Regions from separate parts of the Streptomyces sp. NPDC052299 genome, predicted to be linked through region 1. Evidence: riboswitches for the same ligand, from Rfam matches in the RefSeq annotation. Region 1 holds a riboswitch; each other region holds the start of a gene.
What was found. Region 1 has a riboswitch for cyclic di-AMP ahead of AB0L33_RS06940 (NlpC/P60 family protein). Riboswitches for the same ligand answer to the same signal wherever they lie in the genome.
Positions count from the first base shown of each region.

Region 2: another riboswitch for cyclic di-AMP. It lies ahead of AB0L33_RS00070 (M23 family metallopeptidase); the one in region 1 lies ahead of AB0L33_RS06940 (NlpC/P60 family protein).
Region 3: another riboswitch for cyclic di-AMP. It lies ahead of AB0L33_RS19570 (peptidoglycan DD-metalloendopeptidase family protein); the one in region 1 lies ahead of AB0L33_RS06940 (NlpC/P60 family protein).

Region 1 covers NZ_JBFAUP010000003.1:305,394-310,467, reverse strand. Annotated here, with positions in the region: gene AB0L33_RS06950 (NlpC/P60 family protein) at 13-1,059, opposite strand; gene AB0L33_RS06945 (hypothetical protein) at 1,370-1,723, shown strand; gene AB0L33_RS06940 (NlpC/P60 family protein) at 1,778-2,938, opposite strand; cyclic di-AMP (ydaO/yuaA leader) riboswitch at 2,937-3,088, opposite strand; gene pcrA (DNA helicase PcrA) at 3,250-5,074, shown strand, end outside.
Region 2 covers NZ_JBFAUP010000001.1:20,660-25,733, forward strand. Annotated here, with positions in the region: gene AB0L33_RS00060 (PrsW family intramembrane metalloprotease) at 1-1,133, shown strand, start outside; gene AB0L33_RS00065 (aldo/keto reductase) at 1,137-2,081, opposite strand; gene AB0L33_RS00070 (M23 family metallopeptidase) at 2,263-3,402, opposite strand; cyclic di-AMP (ydaO/yuaA leader) riboswitch at 3,414-3,566, opposite strand; gene AB0L33_RS00075 (PP2C family protein-serine/threonine phosphatase) at 3,776-4,861, opposite strand.
Region 3 covers NZ_JBFAUP010000010.1:266,004-271,077, reverse strand. Annotated here, with positions in the region: gene AB0L33_RS19575 (alpha-galactosidase) at 1-1,399, shown strand, start outside; cyclic di-AMP (ydaO/yuaA leader) riboswitch at 1,662-1,850, shown strand; gene AB0L33_RS19570 (peptidoglycan DD-metalloendopeptidase family protein) at 1,854-2,777, shown strand; gene AB0L33_RS19565 (SGNH/GDSL hydrolase family protein) at 2,961-3,815, shown strand; gene AB0L33_RS19560 (STM4011 family radical SAM protein) at 3,834-4,727, opposite strand; gene AB0L33_RS19555 (STM4012 family radical SAM protein) at 4,735-5,074, opposite strand, start outside.

The DNA of each region.
Region 1 (5,074 bases):
AAGGCCCGGAGCCTATGCCACCCGGGTCGCCCCCGCGAAGGGCATTTCGTCGATGGGCGCGATCCGGACCGGGGCCCCGGGGCGCGGCGCGTGGATCATCCGGCCGTTCCCGATGTACAGGCCGACGTGGCTGACGCCCGAATAGAAGAACACCAGGTCACCGGGGGCCAGTTGGGAGCGTGGCACCCGCTGCCCGGCGTTGATCTGGGTGTACGTGGTCCGGGGCAGGGAGACCCCGGCGGCGCGCCAGGCGGCCTGGGTGAGCCCGGAACAGTCGAAGGAGTCGGGCCCGGTCGCGCCCCACACGTACGGCTTGCCCAGGGCGCCGTACGCGAAGGCGACCGCCTGGGCGGCGCGCGAGTCGGGCGCGGCGACGGCGGCGCGCGGGGCGCCGCGGTCGGCGTGACCGGCCCCGCGTCCGTCCTCGGAGGCGTTGTAGGAGGCGCGCTCGGCCGGGGTGAGGCGGGCGAGCAGGCGGCGGGCCTCGGCCAGCTTGGCGCGGACGGTCGCGCGGTGCTCCTTCAGGGCGGCCTGCCGGGAGGTCAGCTCGTCGAGCTTCCCGGTCGCCTCGGCGCGCACCTGGGCGATCTCCGCGACCTGGCGGCGCACCGAGCGCACCTCGGCGGCCCGGCGCTCACCGGCCCGCTCCGCGTAGGTGGCGCGGCGCAGGTACTGGTCCGGGTCGGAGGAGAGCGCCAGCTGCACCGAGGGGTCGATCCCGGCGGACCGGTACTGCGCGGCGGCGTACGCGCCGAGCACGTCGCGGGCGCTGTTGAGGCGGGCGGTCCTGCGGGCGGCCTCGTCGCGCAGGGCGTCGACCGACTTCGCGGCGGCGGTCGCCTCGGCCTTCGCGCCGTTGTACTTCTCGGTGGCGACCTCCGCCTCCCGGTACAGCCGGTCCACCTGGGCCTTGACCTGCCGTGCGGTGGGCGCGGGGTCCGCGTGCGCGGCTCCCGGCAGCACGGCGGCCGTCGCGGCTCCGGCGACGGCGAGCGTCGCCGCGGTGCGGGCCGCGGAGGCGGTGGTGAGGCGCTGCCTGGGTTTGCGATGCGCTGCCACGGGGGCGGGCGTCCTTCCGTGCGACGGCCCGGCGGGGTCTACCGGCGGGATTCTCCGGTGGCCGGCGAGGACGGTTCCTGGTCCACGGCCACCGGGAAGGGACGCTAATCCGAGGTCACGGGAAGGTGTCGTTATGACTGCTATTGCCCGCTCTTGGCGTGGCATTGTCGCCGGATGACCGCTCGTTAAGCGTGAGTGACCGGAAAAAGGGCCACAGAATCAGGCAAAAAGTGCATTCATCATTCAAGCGGCCCGTAGGCCCCCACCCTGCCCGGAGCGGTCCGGGGCGAGGGCTCTAGGGTGCGGAACCATGCGCGTACTCATCGATTTCGTCGTCGCCCTGCACATCATCGGCATCGCCGCCCTGCTCGGCGGCTTCCTCGGTCAGATGAAGGCGATGAAGGCCGGCACTGCCCGGTTCGTCCCCGGCATGCTGCACGGTGCGCTGACCATGCTCGTCACCGGCGTCGCCCTGGTCGGCCTGGACCAGGCCGACGACCACCCCGTGAACAACGTCAAGATCGGCATCAAGCTGCTGTTCCTGGTCGTGATCCTGGGGCTCGTCTACGTCAAGCGGGACGAGGAGAAGGTCGAGAAGGGGTTCTTCGCGGCGGTCGGCGCGCTGACCCTGGCGAACATCTTCATCGCCACGCTCTGGACCTGAGCGGCGGCACGCGAGAGGGCCGGTCCGCGCGGACCGGCCCTCTTTTTTTCCCGGTCAGGCCGGGCGCACGCTCCCGTAGATCGGCATGTAGTAGATCGACTCCTCGCGCACATTGGCCCCGGGCTTCGGCGCGTGGATCATCATCCCGTCACCCTTGTAGATCCCGACGTGGCTGATGTCGTCGTAGAAGAACACCAGGTCACCGGGTTGCAGATCAGCCGTGGCGATCCGCGTCCCGACGTTCACCTGGTCCCAGGTGGTGCGCGGGATATCGACGCCCGCCGCCTTCCAGGCCGCCTGCGTCAGCCCCGAGCAGTCGTACGAGGAGGGGCCGGTCGCCCCCCAGACGTACGGCTTGCCTATCTGGGCGCGGGCGAACGCGAGGACCTTGTCCGCCTTCGTGGAGGCGCTGGTCCCGGTGCCGGTGTCCGAGCCGGTGTCCGAGCCCGAGCCCGTCTCCGTACCGCTGCCGGCCGACTCCTCGGCCTTCCGCTCGGCTTCCTTCCGGGCGGCGGCCTGCTTCTCCGCCAGCTCCTCGGCCTTCCGCTTGGCCTCCGCCTCCTTCTTGCGCTCCAGCTCCGCCAGACGCGCCTTCTCCTCGGCGGTCAGCTTCGACAGCAGCGTCCGGGCCTCGGTCAGCTTCGTCTGGACGTTCTGCTTGCTGGTGCGCAGCGCGGCCTGCGACTTGGTCAGCGTCTCCAGGCTCTCCACGGCTTCGGCCCGCTGCTCGGACGCCTTCGCCTGCTGCTTACGGAAGTCCGTGACCGCCTGCTGCTGGCGCTCGGCCATCCGGTCCATGAGGTGCGTCTGGTCGAAGAACGACTGCGGGTCGTCGGCCAGGAAGAAGGTCGCGGTCGGCGCGAGGCCGCCGTTGCGGTACTGGGCGGCGGCGAAGTTGCCGAGCGTCCTGCGGGCGTCGTTCAGCTTCTCGGTGCGCTTGGCCACGTTGTCCAGGAGCAGGTCGACCCTGGACTTCTGCTTGTCCGTGGCTTCCTTGGCCTGGTTGTACTTCTGGGTCGCGTTGCCGGCCTGCCGGTAGAGGTCGTCCACCTTCTTCTGGACTTCCTCGATGCTCGGCTTCGGCGTGGGCGCGGCCGTCGCGCTCTGCGAGGACAGCAGGGTCACCGAGGCCAGCGCGGCCGAGGTCAGCCCGACGGCGGGGACGGTGGAGCGCACCCGGGTGCGCGGTTTGCGATGCGACGCCAAGGCCGGCATCTCCTTCCGTGGACCGCCTACCGGGTTAGCTGTCGGGTTCGGGCGGAACGGAAGGCTGCCCTACGGTCCCGTGGGGGAAGGACCGATTCACCCCGGTGCTGCGTGTGGGTCCCCGGTTCCGGGCGGGCCCGGATTCGGCGCGGCGGCCCGCTCGGCGTAGGTCGCCTCTGGGGGTACGGGCCGTCCGGAGGTGCACGCTAGCCAACTCATGGGGCCGCTGTGAAGGTTGGTGTGCGATATGCCCGATACATTTCCGTGACCTTTTCGGAGCGGGGCCGGGTGTCAGTAGAGAGCTTTAGACTCGGACAGCGATGAGCAGCCTCTTTGACGACAGTTTCCTGGCCGGCCTCCAGCAGGAGGAGGACGCGCCCCCGCCGCCCCCCGAGGACCCCGCACCCGAAGCGGTGCCGGAGGACCTGTTCGCGGGCGTGTTCGACGGGCCCCCGCCGCCTCGGGACGCGTACTACCGCGACGGGGCGCACCGCCCCGTCATCGACCCCGAGGCGCTGCTCGACGGGCTGAACACCGAGCAGCGCGCCGCCGTCGTGCACGCCGGGTCGCCCCTGCTCATCGTCGCAGGCGCCGGCTCCGGCAAGACCCGGGTGCTCACCCACCGCATCGCCCACCTGCTGGCCGAGCGGGGCGTCCACCCCGGCCAGATCCTGGCGATCACCTTCACCAACAAGGCCGCCGGCGAGATGAAGGAGCGCGTCGAGCAGCTGGTCGGGCCCCGGGCCAACGCGATGTGGGTCATGACCTTCCACAGCGCCTGCGTCCGCATCCTGCGCCGCGAGTCCAAGAAGCTCGGCTTCACGTCCTCGTTCTCGATCTACGACGCGGCCGACTCCAAGCGGCTCATGGCCCTGGTCTGCCGCGACCTGGAGCTGGACCCGAAGCGCTACCCGCCGAAGTCCTTCACCGCCAAGGTCTCCAACCTCAAGAACGAGCTCATCGACGAGGAGACCTTCGCCGGGCAGGCCGCCGACGGCTTCGAGAAGACCCTCGCCCAGGCGTACGCGATGTACCAGGCGCGGCTGCGCGAGGCCAACGCGCTGGACTTCGACGACATCATCATGACGACGGTCCACCTGCTCCAGGCGTTCCCGGACGTCGCCGAGCACTACCGCCGCCGCTTCCGGCACGTGCTCGTCGACGAGTACCAGGACACCAACCACGCCCAGTACACGCTGGTGCGCGAGCTGGTCGGCCCGGCCGGTCCGGAGAACGCCCCCGCCGAGCTGTGCGTCGTGGGTGACGCGGACCAGTCGATCTACGCCTTCCGGGGCGCGACCATCCGCAACATCCTCCAGTTCGAGGAGGACTACCCGGACGCGACGACGATCCTGCTGGAGCAGAACTACCGCTCCACCCAGACGATCCTGTCCGCCGCCAACGCGGTCATCGAGCGCAACGAGAGCCGCCGCCCGAAGAACCTCTGGACCAACGCCGGCACCGGCGCCCGCATCACGGGCTACGTCGCGGACACCGAGCACGACGAGGCGCAGTTCGTCGCCGAGGAGATCGACCGCCTCACCGACGCGGGCGACGCGAAGGCCGGCGACGTCGCCGTCTTCTACCGGACGAACGCGCAGTCCCGTGTCTTCGAGGAGATCTTCATCCGCGTCGGCCTGCCCTACAAGGTCGTCGGCGGCGTGCGCTTCTACGAGCGCAAGGAGGTCCGGGACGTCCTGGCCTACCTGCGGGTCCTCGCCAACCCCGAGGACAACGTCCCGCTCCGCCGCATCCTCAACGTGCCCAAGCGCGGCATCGGCGAGCGCGCCGAGGCCATGATCGACGCGCTCGCGCTGCGCGAGAAGATCACCTTCCCGCAGGCGCTGCGCCGCGTGGACGAGGCGTACGGCATGGCCGCCCGCTCCGCCAACGCCGTGAAGCGGTTCAACACGCTGATGGAGGAGCTGCGCACGGTGGTGGAGTCCGGCGCCGGACCCGCCGTGGTGCTGGAAGCGGTCCTGGAGCGTACGGGCTATCTCGCCGAGCTCCAGGCGTCCACCGACCCGCAGGACGAGACCCGCATCGAAAACCTCCAGGAGCTCGCCGCCGTCGCCCTCGAATTCGAGCAGGACCGGGGCGAGGAGGAGGGCGCGGGCACGCTCGCGGAGTTCCTGGAGCAGGTCG
Region 2 (5,074 bases), on a different contig from region 1:
CGACCCGGTGGATAGCCGACAGCGATCCGGGGAACGCCGACACCCTCGGCGCCACGGTGATCGCACCGGTGGTCGAGGAGAGTGCCAAGGCGGCGGCCGTCCTGCTGCTCTTCCTCTTCCGCCGACGGGAGTTCACCGGGATCGTGGACGGCGTCGTCGCCGCGGGCTTCACCGCGACGGGGTTCGCCTTCACCGAGAACATCCTGTATCTGGGCAACGCCTTCGGTGAGGACCAGCAGCTCGACTCCGGCTTCGCGTCGGTGACCGTGGTGACGTTCCTGGTCCGGGCCGTCATGACCCCCTTCGCCCACCCGCTCTTCACCGTCCTGACCGGCATGGGTCTCGGGATCGCCGCGAGCAGCGCCCCCGGCCGGAAGGTGCGGCGCATCGCCGTCCCGCTGCTCGGCCTGGTCCTCGCGATGGGCATGCACGCCCTGTGGAACGGCTCGGCGACCTTCGGCCGGTACGGCTTCTACATCGTGTACGGGGCGTTCATGGTCCCGGTCTTCGGCCTGGTGACCTGGCAGGTGGTCCGGGCCCGCCGCAAGGAGCTGCGCTCCCTGGCCGTCGAGCTCCCCGCGTACGCCGAGGCCGGCTGGCTCACCCCGGACGAGCCCCGCGCCCTCGCCTCGATGCGGGCCCGCGCCCTGGCCAGGAACGCGGCACGCCGACGGTACGCGGCGAGCGCCACCGGTCATCCGTATCACCCGGACTACGCGAGGGTCCGCGCCAAGGAGGCGAAGGAGCGCGGCCGGGCGGCGGCGCGCGCGGTCGCCGAGTACGAGGCGTTCGCGACGTCCCTCGCCTCCCTGCGCCGGCAGGCCGGACTGGGCAGGGCCGATCCGGACTTCGCCGCACGCGAGCTGGAGTTGCTGCACCACCTGTGGCAGCGCCGTGAGATCGCGGGCCCCGCCCTCGCGTACGCGGCCCGCGCCACCCACCGCCGGCCACCCGGCTACACGGCCGCCTGGCCGCCCCACCCGCCGCACCTGGGCGGGCCCGCGCCGTACGCCTACCGCAGCCCGGCCCCGTACGGCAGCCCGAATCCGTACGGCGGCAGCCCGTCCCCGTACGGCGCCGGCCCGAATCCGTACGGCGGCGGGCCATCGCCGTACGGCGGGCCTTCGGTTTGATCCCTACGCCGACGCGGCCGTCAGCGTCGCCAGCTCCTCGTCCGTCAGCTGGAGTCCGGCCACCGCCAGCAGGGCGGGGAGCTGGCCGACCGTGCGGGCGGAGGCGATCGGCGCGGCGACCGTCGGGCGGGACGCGAGCCAGGCCAGGGCCACCGTCGCGATCTCGGCGCCCCGGTCCCGCGCCACCGCGTCGAGCGCGGCGAGCACCCGCTGTCCGCGCTCCGACTCCAGGTGACCGGCCGCGCTCCCGGCGCGGGCGCTGTCCACGGTCGTGCCCGGGCGGTACTTGCCGGTGAGGAAGCCCGAGGCCAGCGCGTAGTACGGGACGGCCGCGAGCCCGGCTTCGGCGGCGGTGTCCTGGAGCTCGCCCTCGTAGGTGTCCCGGGAGACGAGGTTGTAGTGCGGCTGGAGCGCCACGTAGCGGGCCAGGCCCTCACGTTCGGAGAACGCGAGGGAGGCGCGCAGCCGCTCGGCGCTGATGTTGGAGGCGGCGATCTCGCGGACCTTGCCCTCCTTCACCAGCTCGTCGAGGGCGGTGATGATCTCCTCGACCGGGACGGTCTCGTCGTCGAAGTGCGTGTAGTACAGGTCGATGTGGTCCGTGCCCAGCCGGCGCAGCGACTCCTCGGCGGCCGACTTGATCGTGGGCGCCGAAAGGCCCTTGTAGCCGGGGAGCGCACCGACCTTGGTGGCCACCACGACGTCGGACCGGTTGCCGCGCGACGCGAGCCACTTGCCGATGACCGTCTCCGACTCGCCGCCCTCGTTGCCGGGCACCCAGTGCGAGTAGGCGTCCGCGGTGTCGACGAAGTTGCCGCCGGCCGCCGCGTACGCGTCGAGGACGGCGAAGGACTGGTCCTCGTCCGCGGTCCAGCCGAAGACGTTGCCGCCGAGGCAGAGCGGGAAGACCTGGAGGCTCGACGAGCCGAGCTTGCGCAGTGAAGTCATGGGGGGAACAACGGCTTCCGGCCCGCCCGCTATTCCGTGCCGCATACATCCGGCGGGCGGCGGCCACGCAGACCGGCAGCCCTGACGTCGGGGGGTGTGCGTCAGGGCTGCCGGGGTTCGGAAGGCCGCGGACCGGGTACGGCGAAGGCCGCCCCGGGACCGCGGGAAGTCCTGCGGAGGCTCAGACCGTCAGACCGCGGGCGCGCAGCCAGGCCATCGGGTCGATGCCGGTGCCGTCCGGGGTGTGGACCTCCAGGTGGAGGTGCGGGCCGGTCACGTTGCCGGTCGCGCCGACGCGGCCGATGGTGTCGCCGGTGGTGACCTTCTGGCCGACCGTGACGCCGATCGAGGACTGGTGGCAGAACCACAGCTCGGTGCCGTCCTCCAGCTCCAGCACCGTGCGGTAGCCGTAGGCGCCGGACCAGCCGGCCGACTTGATGGTGCCGGTGTGGATGGCCTTGATCGGGGTACCGGTCGGGGCCGCGAAGTCGAGGCCCGTGTGGTAGCCGGAGGACCACATCGAGCCGGCCTCGCCGAACGTCGAGGTGATCGTGTACGAGGAGGTGGGGATGGCGTAGCTGGCGGCGAGCTTGGCCAGGCGCAGGGCCTCGGCCTTCCTCTTCGCCTCCTCCTCCGCCTTCTTCTTCTCGGCGGCGGCCTTGGCCTCGGCCTCGTCCTGCTGCTTCTTCGCCTCGGCGGCCGCCTTCTCGGCAGCGGCCTTCTCCTCGGCGGCCTTCGCCTCGGCGTCGGCGGCGTCCTGCTGCTGCTCGGCCTGCTGGAGGATGCGGGCACGCAGCGCCTCACCGGCGTCTGTGGTGCCCTGCTCGGCCTCGGCGGTGGTGATGCCGGCGGTGGTCAGCGGGGCGGCGGCCGTGGCGGCGACGGGGGTTTCGGCCTTGGTCTCGCCGGAGAACAACGCACCCACGCCGGGAAGGGACTTGGCGTCGGGGAGATTGTCCGCGATGGAATCGGGAAGAGAGATGGAGACCGGCGGTTTGCTCTGCGCGGTGGCCATGCCGCCCGCGCCGACGGCCGCGATGACACCGACGCCGAGGACGGTGGAGCTACGGGCCAGACCACTGCGCTGCTTGGCGACACGGTGCTTGCCGCGGACGGGACGGACGGACTCCTCGGTGGGGTTCCATTCCTCCCAGGTCCGCTCGGAGTCGGCGTCGTCGGCACGGAAGCCGTTGCCCCGATCGATCGCGTAGTCGCTTCCCTGCGCCGGGACGTACGCGGTGCCGGGGCCGGAGGCGTAGTCGGCGCCGCACTCGGGCACGAACCGGGAAGGTGATTCGGGGGCAGGCTTGTTGGACGCCACGCGGGCGCACTCCTTTCCTTCCTTCTCGCCTACCGGGTTAGCTGACGGGTTCGGAGCAGGAAGGTCTCCTACGGGTCCTCCGCCTCTTGTGAAGACGAAGACGCCCGATTCACCCCATGTAGGTGGTTCCCCGGTTCCCTTGCGGGATTCGGCGCACGCGCGCGGCGCCGTCCTGACGACGGCTGGGACAACCGCGCTGCGTTATCGAACGTTAATAGACAGACGGGTCCGATTCCAAGCTGTTCCCACTGATCGTTCACGTACTCGGCCTGGACTTACGGGACACAACCGGGGGGAATCGGGCGAGTTGATCGGCGTTCAGCCACTAAGCGTTTTCTGACGTTGCGTCAAATGTTATGCGGAGCGGCGCCCCTCAGTCACGCAGCGTGCCGTCCCGCTTGACGATCTTCACCGTCCTGCGCAGGTCGGGCTGCCCCTTCGCCGGCCGCGCCACCGCGAGCAGGGCCATGTCGTCGGTCGACTCGCCCCCCGTGTGCAGCCGTACGTCGTCGGTCAGCGCGGACAGGAGCTCCTCCGGGCCCGGGAAGAGCCGCCCGCGCAGCCGCTCCGCCGGGTCGTAGAAGACCCCGTCGGCGTCCCGGGCCTCCGACAGGCCGTCCGTGTAGAACAACAGCGTCCCGCCGGCCGGCAGGTCCCACTCGTCCGTGCGGTCCGGCCCCACTCCCAGGTCCATGCCCAGCGGCAGCGCGGGCTCCGAGGGCGTCAGCGCCTCCACCGCCCCGTCCCCATACAGCAGCAACGGGTCCGGGTGGCCGCGGTTCACCAGCCGTACGCGCTCCGCGCCCGGCGTGACCTCCGCGAACACGGCGGTCACGAACCCCTCGAACGCGTCCAGGTTGCTCCGCCGCGCCGACTCACGCGCCAGCGCGTGCTCCAGCCGCCGCGCCACGCCCTCCAGCGACTCCTCCTGCTCCGCCGCCTCCCGGAACGCCCCGATCACCACCGCCACCGCGCCGACCGCCTCCAGCCCCTTCCCGCGCACGTCCCCCAGCACGAGCCGTACGCCGTACGGAGTGTCGGCGGCCGCGAAGAGGTCGCCCCCGACGAACTCGTCCGCCTGCGCCGCCTCGTACCGCGCGGCCACCTGGAGCCCGGCGATCCGGTCGGGCGGTTCGGGGACCACGGCGCGCATGGCCGTCTCGGCGATGATCCGGGCGGACGCCAGCTGCTCGTTCCCGCGCCGTACGACCTGGTTGATCACCGCGGCCTGACAGCCGACCGTGAGCACGGTGAGCATCTCGATCAGCGGGACCGTGCCCGGCAGGTCCCCGGTGTAGAGCCGCATCGCGGCGATCGCGACGACCCCGGCGAGCCCGATCCGGAGGGTGGCGCCGAGGCCGAAGAACGGCGCGGCGATCAGCGGCGCGGCCGCGAACATCGGAACGGCCGTGAACGCGGGCGGGGTGAAGTAGTCGAAGAGCGCTCCCCCGACGATCATCGCGGCGGGCAGCACCCGGACGAAGCGACGGCTCCCCGTGCCGCCGCGCCCTCGCCACCGTCGCGCCCACTTCCCCACCTGCGGTCTCCTGCCCGGTGCGGCCGCGGCCGGTACCGCGCACCTCCCCCAGCCTCGCGCCCGCCCGGCCACCCGGCGAATCCTCGGCCTCCGATGGGGCGAAACGCGGGCGCCGACAACGCATCAGGCCCGGCA
Region 3 (5,074 bases), on a different contig from region 1:
GCGCATCGCCGTACAGCGGCTGCCCGACGGGCTCGTGCAGATCACCGGCGGCGCCGGCTACGACGACTCCGGGCTCCTGCGGCTCGCGCCGGGGGAGTCGTACACCAGCCCGGTCTTCGCCGGGCTGTGGAGCCGGGACGGCTTCGGCGGGGCCGGCCGCGCCTGGCACGCCTGGCAGCTCGCCCATGTGATCCCGGACGCCTCCGAGCCGCGTCCGGTGCTCTACAACTCCTGGGAGGCCACCGGCTTCGACATCGCGGAGGACCAGCAGCGGGCCCTCGCCGACCGGGCCGCCGCGCTGGGCGTCGAGCTGTTCGTCGTGGACGACGCCTGGTTCGGGCAGCGGGTGAGCGACCGGGCCGGGCTCGGCGACTGGACGCCGAATCCGGAGCGCTTTCCCGACGGCCTCGGGCCGCTCGCCCGCCATGTGCACGGACTCGGCATGCGGTTCGGCATCTGGGTCGAGCCGGAAATGGTCAACGCCGACAGCGACCTCTACCGCGCCCACCCGGACTGGGTCCAGCACTTCCCCGGCCGGGATCGCACCGAATTCCGCAATCAGCTGGTCCTCAACCTCGCCCGCCCCGATGTGCGGGCCCATCTGTGGGAGAGCCTGGACGCCCTGCTGACGGACACGCCCATCGACTACGTGAAGTGGGACTTCAACCGCTGTTTCTCGGACGCCGGCTGGCCGGGCGACGACTACCCGCAGCGACTGTGGACCGAGCACGTGGACGCCCTCTACGCGCTGCTCGACCGGCTGCGCGCCGCCCACCCCGGCGTCGCCTTCGAGTCCTGCTCGGGCGGCGGCGGCCGGATCGACCTCGGCATCCTCTCGCGCACGGACCAGGTCTGGACGTCCGACAACACCGACCCGCTGGACCGCCTCGCCATCCAGCACGGCTTCGGTCATCTCCACCCGGCGCGCGTGATGGCGGCCTGGGTGACCGACAGCCCGAACGTCCAGCTCAACGGGCGCCGCTCCTCGCTGCGCTTCCGTTTCGTCAGCGCGATGGCCGGGGTGCTGGGCATCGGCGGGGACCTCACCGAGTGGAGCGCGGCCGAACTGGACGAGGCGCGCGGGTGGGTGGAGCTGTACAAGGAGATCCGCCCGGTGGTGCAGCTGGGCGAGCTGTACCGGCTGCGCGCCCCGGGCCCCGGGCTCAGCGCCGTGCAGTACGTGCGGGGCGCGGACACCGTCGTGCTGGCCTGGCTCCACGCGCAGCGGTACGGCGAGGAGCCGCCGGCGCTGCGGCTGCGCGGGCTCGACCCGGAGGCGGCGTACACCTGCCTGGACACCGGGGCGGTGCACCACGGTTCGCTGCTGATGCACCACGGGCTGCGGACGGGGCTGCGCGGCGACCTGGACGCGTGCGTGGTGCGGCTGCGCCGTGAATGATGGGCATGACATGTCCGTATTGATGGGTGATGTCCAAAGTGCCCCGGTTGTAAGGGAGATGATCACCCACTCGTGAGCGGGATCATATCCGTGACGGTGTGTGGTGACGCCCCGGTGGGGTAATCCCCGCGCCGCGCGGAAAGCCAAGATCCGTAATCCACGGAGTGTGACCGGAATTCCGCACCGCAATTCCGGTGCGGAATCCGGCGCCGAACCCGTGGCTTGTTTCAGCCGTCCCGGCTCGCTTACGTTCCATGTCCATCCGGATGGAACGCCCAATCCTGCCGCCGTCCGGAATTCGCATCCCTTCACCGTGTGGCAGGAGCGGGGGAACCAGGTAAGCCGCCGACCGGGACGACCGGACGGCTAGGGGTGAAGTCGCGCCAGGCGCGGCCGGGCATCTCCAGCCCGAACCCGACAGCTCACCTCGCAGGCGCCGGAGAGGAAATTCTTCATGCCCAATTCGGGTAAGCACCGCCGTCCCAAGTCCAGCGCCATCGCCCGCGGCGTCGTCGCCGCGAGCGCCGGCGGAGCCGTCATCGCGCTTCCGCTGCTCGGTGCCACCGGTGCCCACGCCGCGGAGCAGTCCGCCCCGGCCGCGAAGTCGGCCGCCGCGCACACCGCCCCGGCCAAGTCCGCGAAGAGCACCGGCACCACCACGTACTCCGTCGTCTCCGGCGACTACCTGTCGAAGATCGCGGCCCAGCACCACCTCAAGGGCGGCTGGCACAAGCTGTACCAGGACAACCGCGAGGTCGTCGGCGAGAACCCGAGCCTGATCTTCCCGGGCATGAAGCTGACCCTCGGCGCCAAGGCGGCCCCCGCCGCGACCACGTCCGAGGCCCCCGCCAAGACGGCGGAGAAGACCGGGACGAAGGCCGCACCCAAGGCCGAGACGAAGGCCGCGCCCAAGGCCGAGACCAAGACCGAGACGCAGACCGAGGCCGAGGCCCCGGCCTCCCAGGACAACGCCTCCGGCTACGTCCACCCGGTCCCGGGCAACCACACCACCGCGTACCGCGCCTCCGGCGCCAACTGGTCCAGCGGCAGCCACACCGGCATCGACTTCCCCGTCTCCACCGGCACCAGCGTGAAGGCCATCACCTCCGGCACCGTCGTCACCGCCGGCTGGGGCGGCGCCTACGGCAACCAGGTCGTCATCAAGCACGCCGACGGCCACTACTCCCAGTACGGCCACATGTCCTCGCTCTCCGTCTCGGCGGGCCAGACCGTGACCGCGGGCCAGCAGGTCGGCCTCTCCGGTTCCACCGGCAACGCCACCGGCCCGCACCTCCACTTCGAGGTCCGCACCGGCCCGGAGTACGGCTCGGACATCGACCCGATCGCCTACCTGGCGTCGCACGGGATCTACGTCTGATCCAGGCAGTACCGGCCCGGTGATCCGGGTCACCGAACGGCGCGGAGGGACGGCGCACGGCGGTGCGTCGTCCCTCTGCTTATTCCCCCTTTACCGAAAACTGACCGGGTGGTTTATCTCACCACCCGTCAACCCCTTATTACGGTCGCGTAGGTCACATTCCGGGGTGCAGGATATGCGGTTGTGGCAGACGATTCGAACAACCTCCAACAGGGCGCCAACGACCGACAGGGCGCCATCGGGTCGTACGCGGCGATTGGCGACAGCTTCACCGAGGGAGTCGGCGACCCCGGCCCGGACGGCACGTTCGTCGGCTGGGCCGACCGGCTCGCGGTACTCCTCGCGGACCGGCTCCCGGAGCCCGGCCCGGCGACCGGGACCCAGGTCTCACCCGTTTCCGCGCACGGGGACTTCCGGTACGCCAATCTCGCCGTACGAGGACGCCTCCTCGACCAGATAGTCGAGGAGCAGGTGCCCCGCGCCAAGGAACTCGCCCCCGATCTGGTGAGCTTCTGCGCCGGCGGCAACGACATCATCCGGCCGGGCACCGACCCGGACGACGTGGCCGAACGCTTCGAGCGGGCGGTCGCCGACCTCACGCGGTCGGTCGGCACCGTCATGGTCACCACCGGCTTCGACACCCGGGGCGTTCCCGTGCTGCGCCATCTGCGCGGCAAGATCGCCACCTACACCGCCCACGTCCGGGCCATCGCCGACCGCTACGACTGCCCGGTCCTCGACCTGTGGTCGCTGCGCTCGGTGCAGGACCGGCGCGCCTGGGACGGCGACCGGCTCCACCTGTCGCCCGAGGGGCACACCCGGGTCGCGCTCCGCGCCGCCCAGGTCCTCGGCCTCGACGTGCCGGCCGACCCGGACCAGCCGTGGCCGCCGCAGCCGCCGCGCGGCACGCTGGAGATCCGCCGCGACGACATCCACTGGGCGCGCGAGTACCTGGTCCCGTGGATCGGGCGGCGGCTGCGCGGCGAGTCCTCCGGGGACCACGTCGAGCCGAAGCGGCCGGATCTGCTGCCGCTCTGACCGGCCCTTCCGCTGTCCTCAGTCGCCCCGCGACCGCGTCGCGGCGACCGGGGACAGCGGCAGCGCCGCCGGAACCCGCTCCAGGACCCCGCCCGCGAAGACGTCGTACAGCGGCAGCGTCTCCAGGTGCACATAGCCGATGTGGCAGTCGCAGACGGCGAGCGGGCAGGCCCGCGGCCCCAGCGCCCGCCGGTAGCTCCCGTCGTACAGATTGCCCAGCTCCGCCCGGACGAAATGGCAGCGGCGCACCGTCCCCTCCCCGTCCACCGAGATCACCGATTCACCGGTCCGGCAGGGCAGCCCCGCCGAGCGGTGCGGGTGGCGGCTGTACGGGAAGAGCGGGTCGATCGCCGTCCACCGCTCCGCCTCCTCGTCCGTGTAGGTGTGCCCCTCGGCGGCATTGACCCAGAGGTAGACCTCGTCGGGGAGCGCCGCGCGCAGCCGCCGTGCCTCCCCGAGATGGGCGTCGAACCCCACGACGCCGACGCTGTGCCGGACCCCGAGGTCCCTCAGCTCCGCGCACCGGCCGAGGAAACGCTCGTACGGCGTCTGCCCCGGGTGGTACGTGCACCAGAGCGCGATCCGTTCCCTGGCCGCCTCCGGAGCCTCGGCCAGCCACCGCGTACGCCCGCTCAGGTTCGTCTGGATCGCCACCCGGCGCACGTGCGGGAGGCCCGCCAGCTCCACGATCGCCCTGCGGTACCAGGAGCGCACCAGCCCCTCGCCCCACGGCGTGAACAGCACCGAGATCCGGTCACCGGTCTGCGCCGCCACCCACGCGGTGAAGCGTTCGAGCGCAGCCCGGTCCGCCCGCAGCTGCTCCCCGCTGTCGCGCCGCTTGGCGAACGGGCAGTACGGGCAGTCGTAGTCGCACGAGGCGAGCGGGCCCCGGTAGAGAATCGTCAGGTCCACGGGGCACTCACTTCAGCTCGTACGCGGCCATGGCGGCCCGCACGGCGGGGGAGAAGAGCTCCGGGCCCAGCGCGTCGGAGTACGCCAGCCCCTCCGGCGACAGCCGCAGCAGCCCCGGCGCACCCGTGTCGAGCCAGCCCCGGGCCTCGAACCGGGCCAGCTCCTCCGGGAAGTCCTCGTACGGCGAGCTGCCGAACCGCTCGCGATAGTCGTCCACGGCCATGCCCTGCGCCTGGAGCACCGACTGGAGCAGATGCCGGCGGCGCGCCTCGTCCCCGTCGGTGTACCGCCCGACCTCGGCGCGGGAGAAGTCCTCGGTGGCCGTGTAGGCGTCGATGATGCCCCGC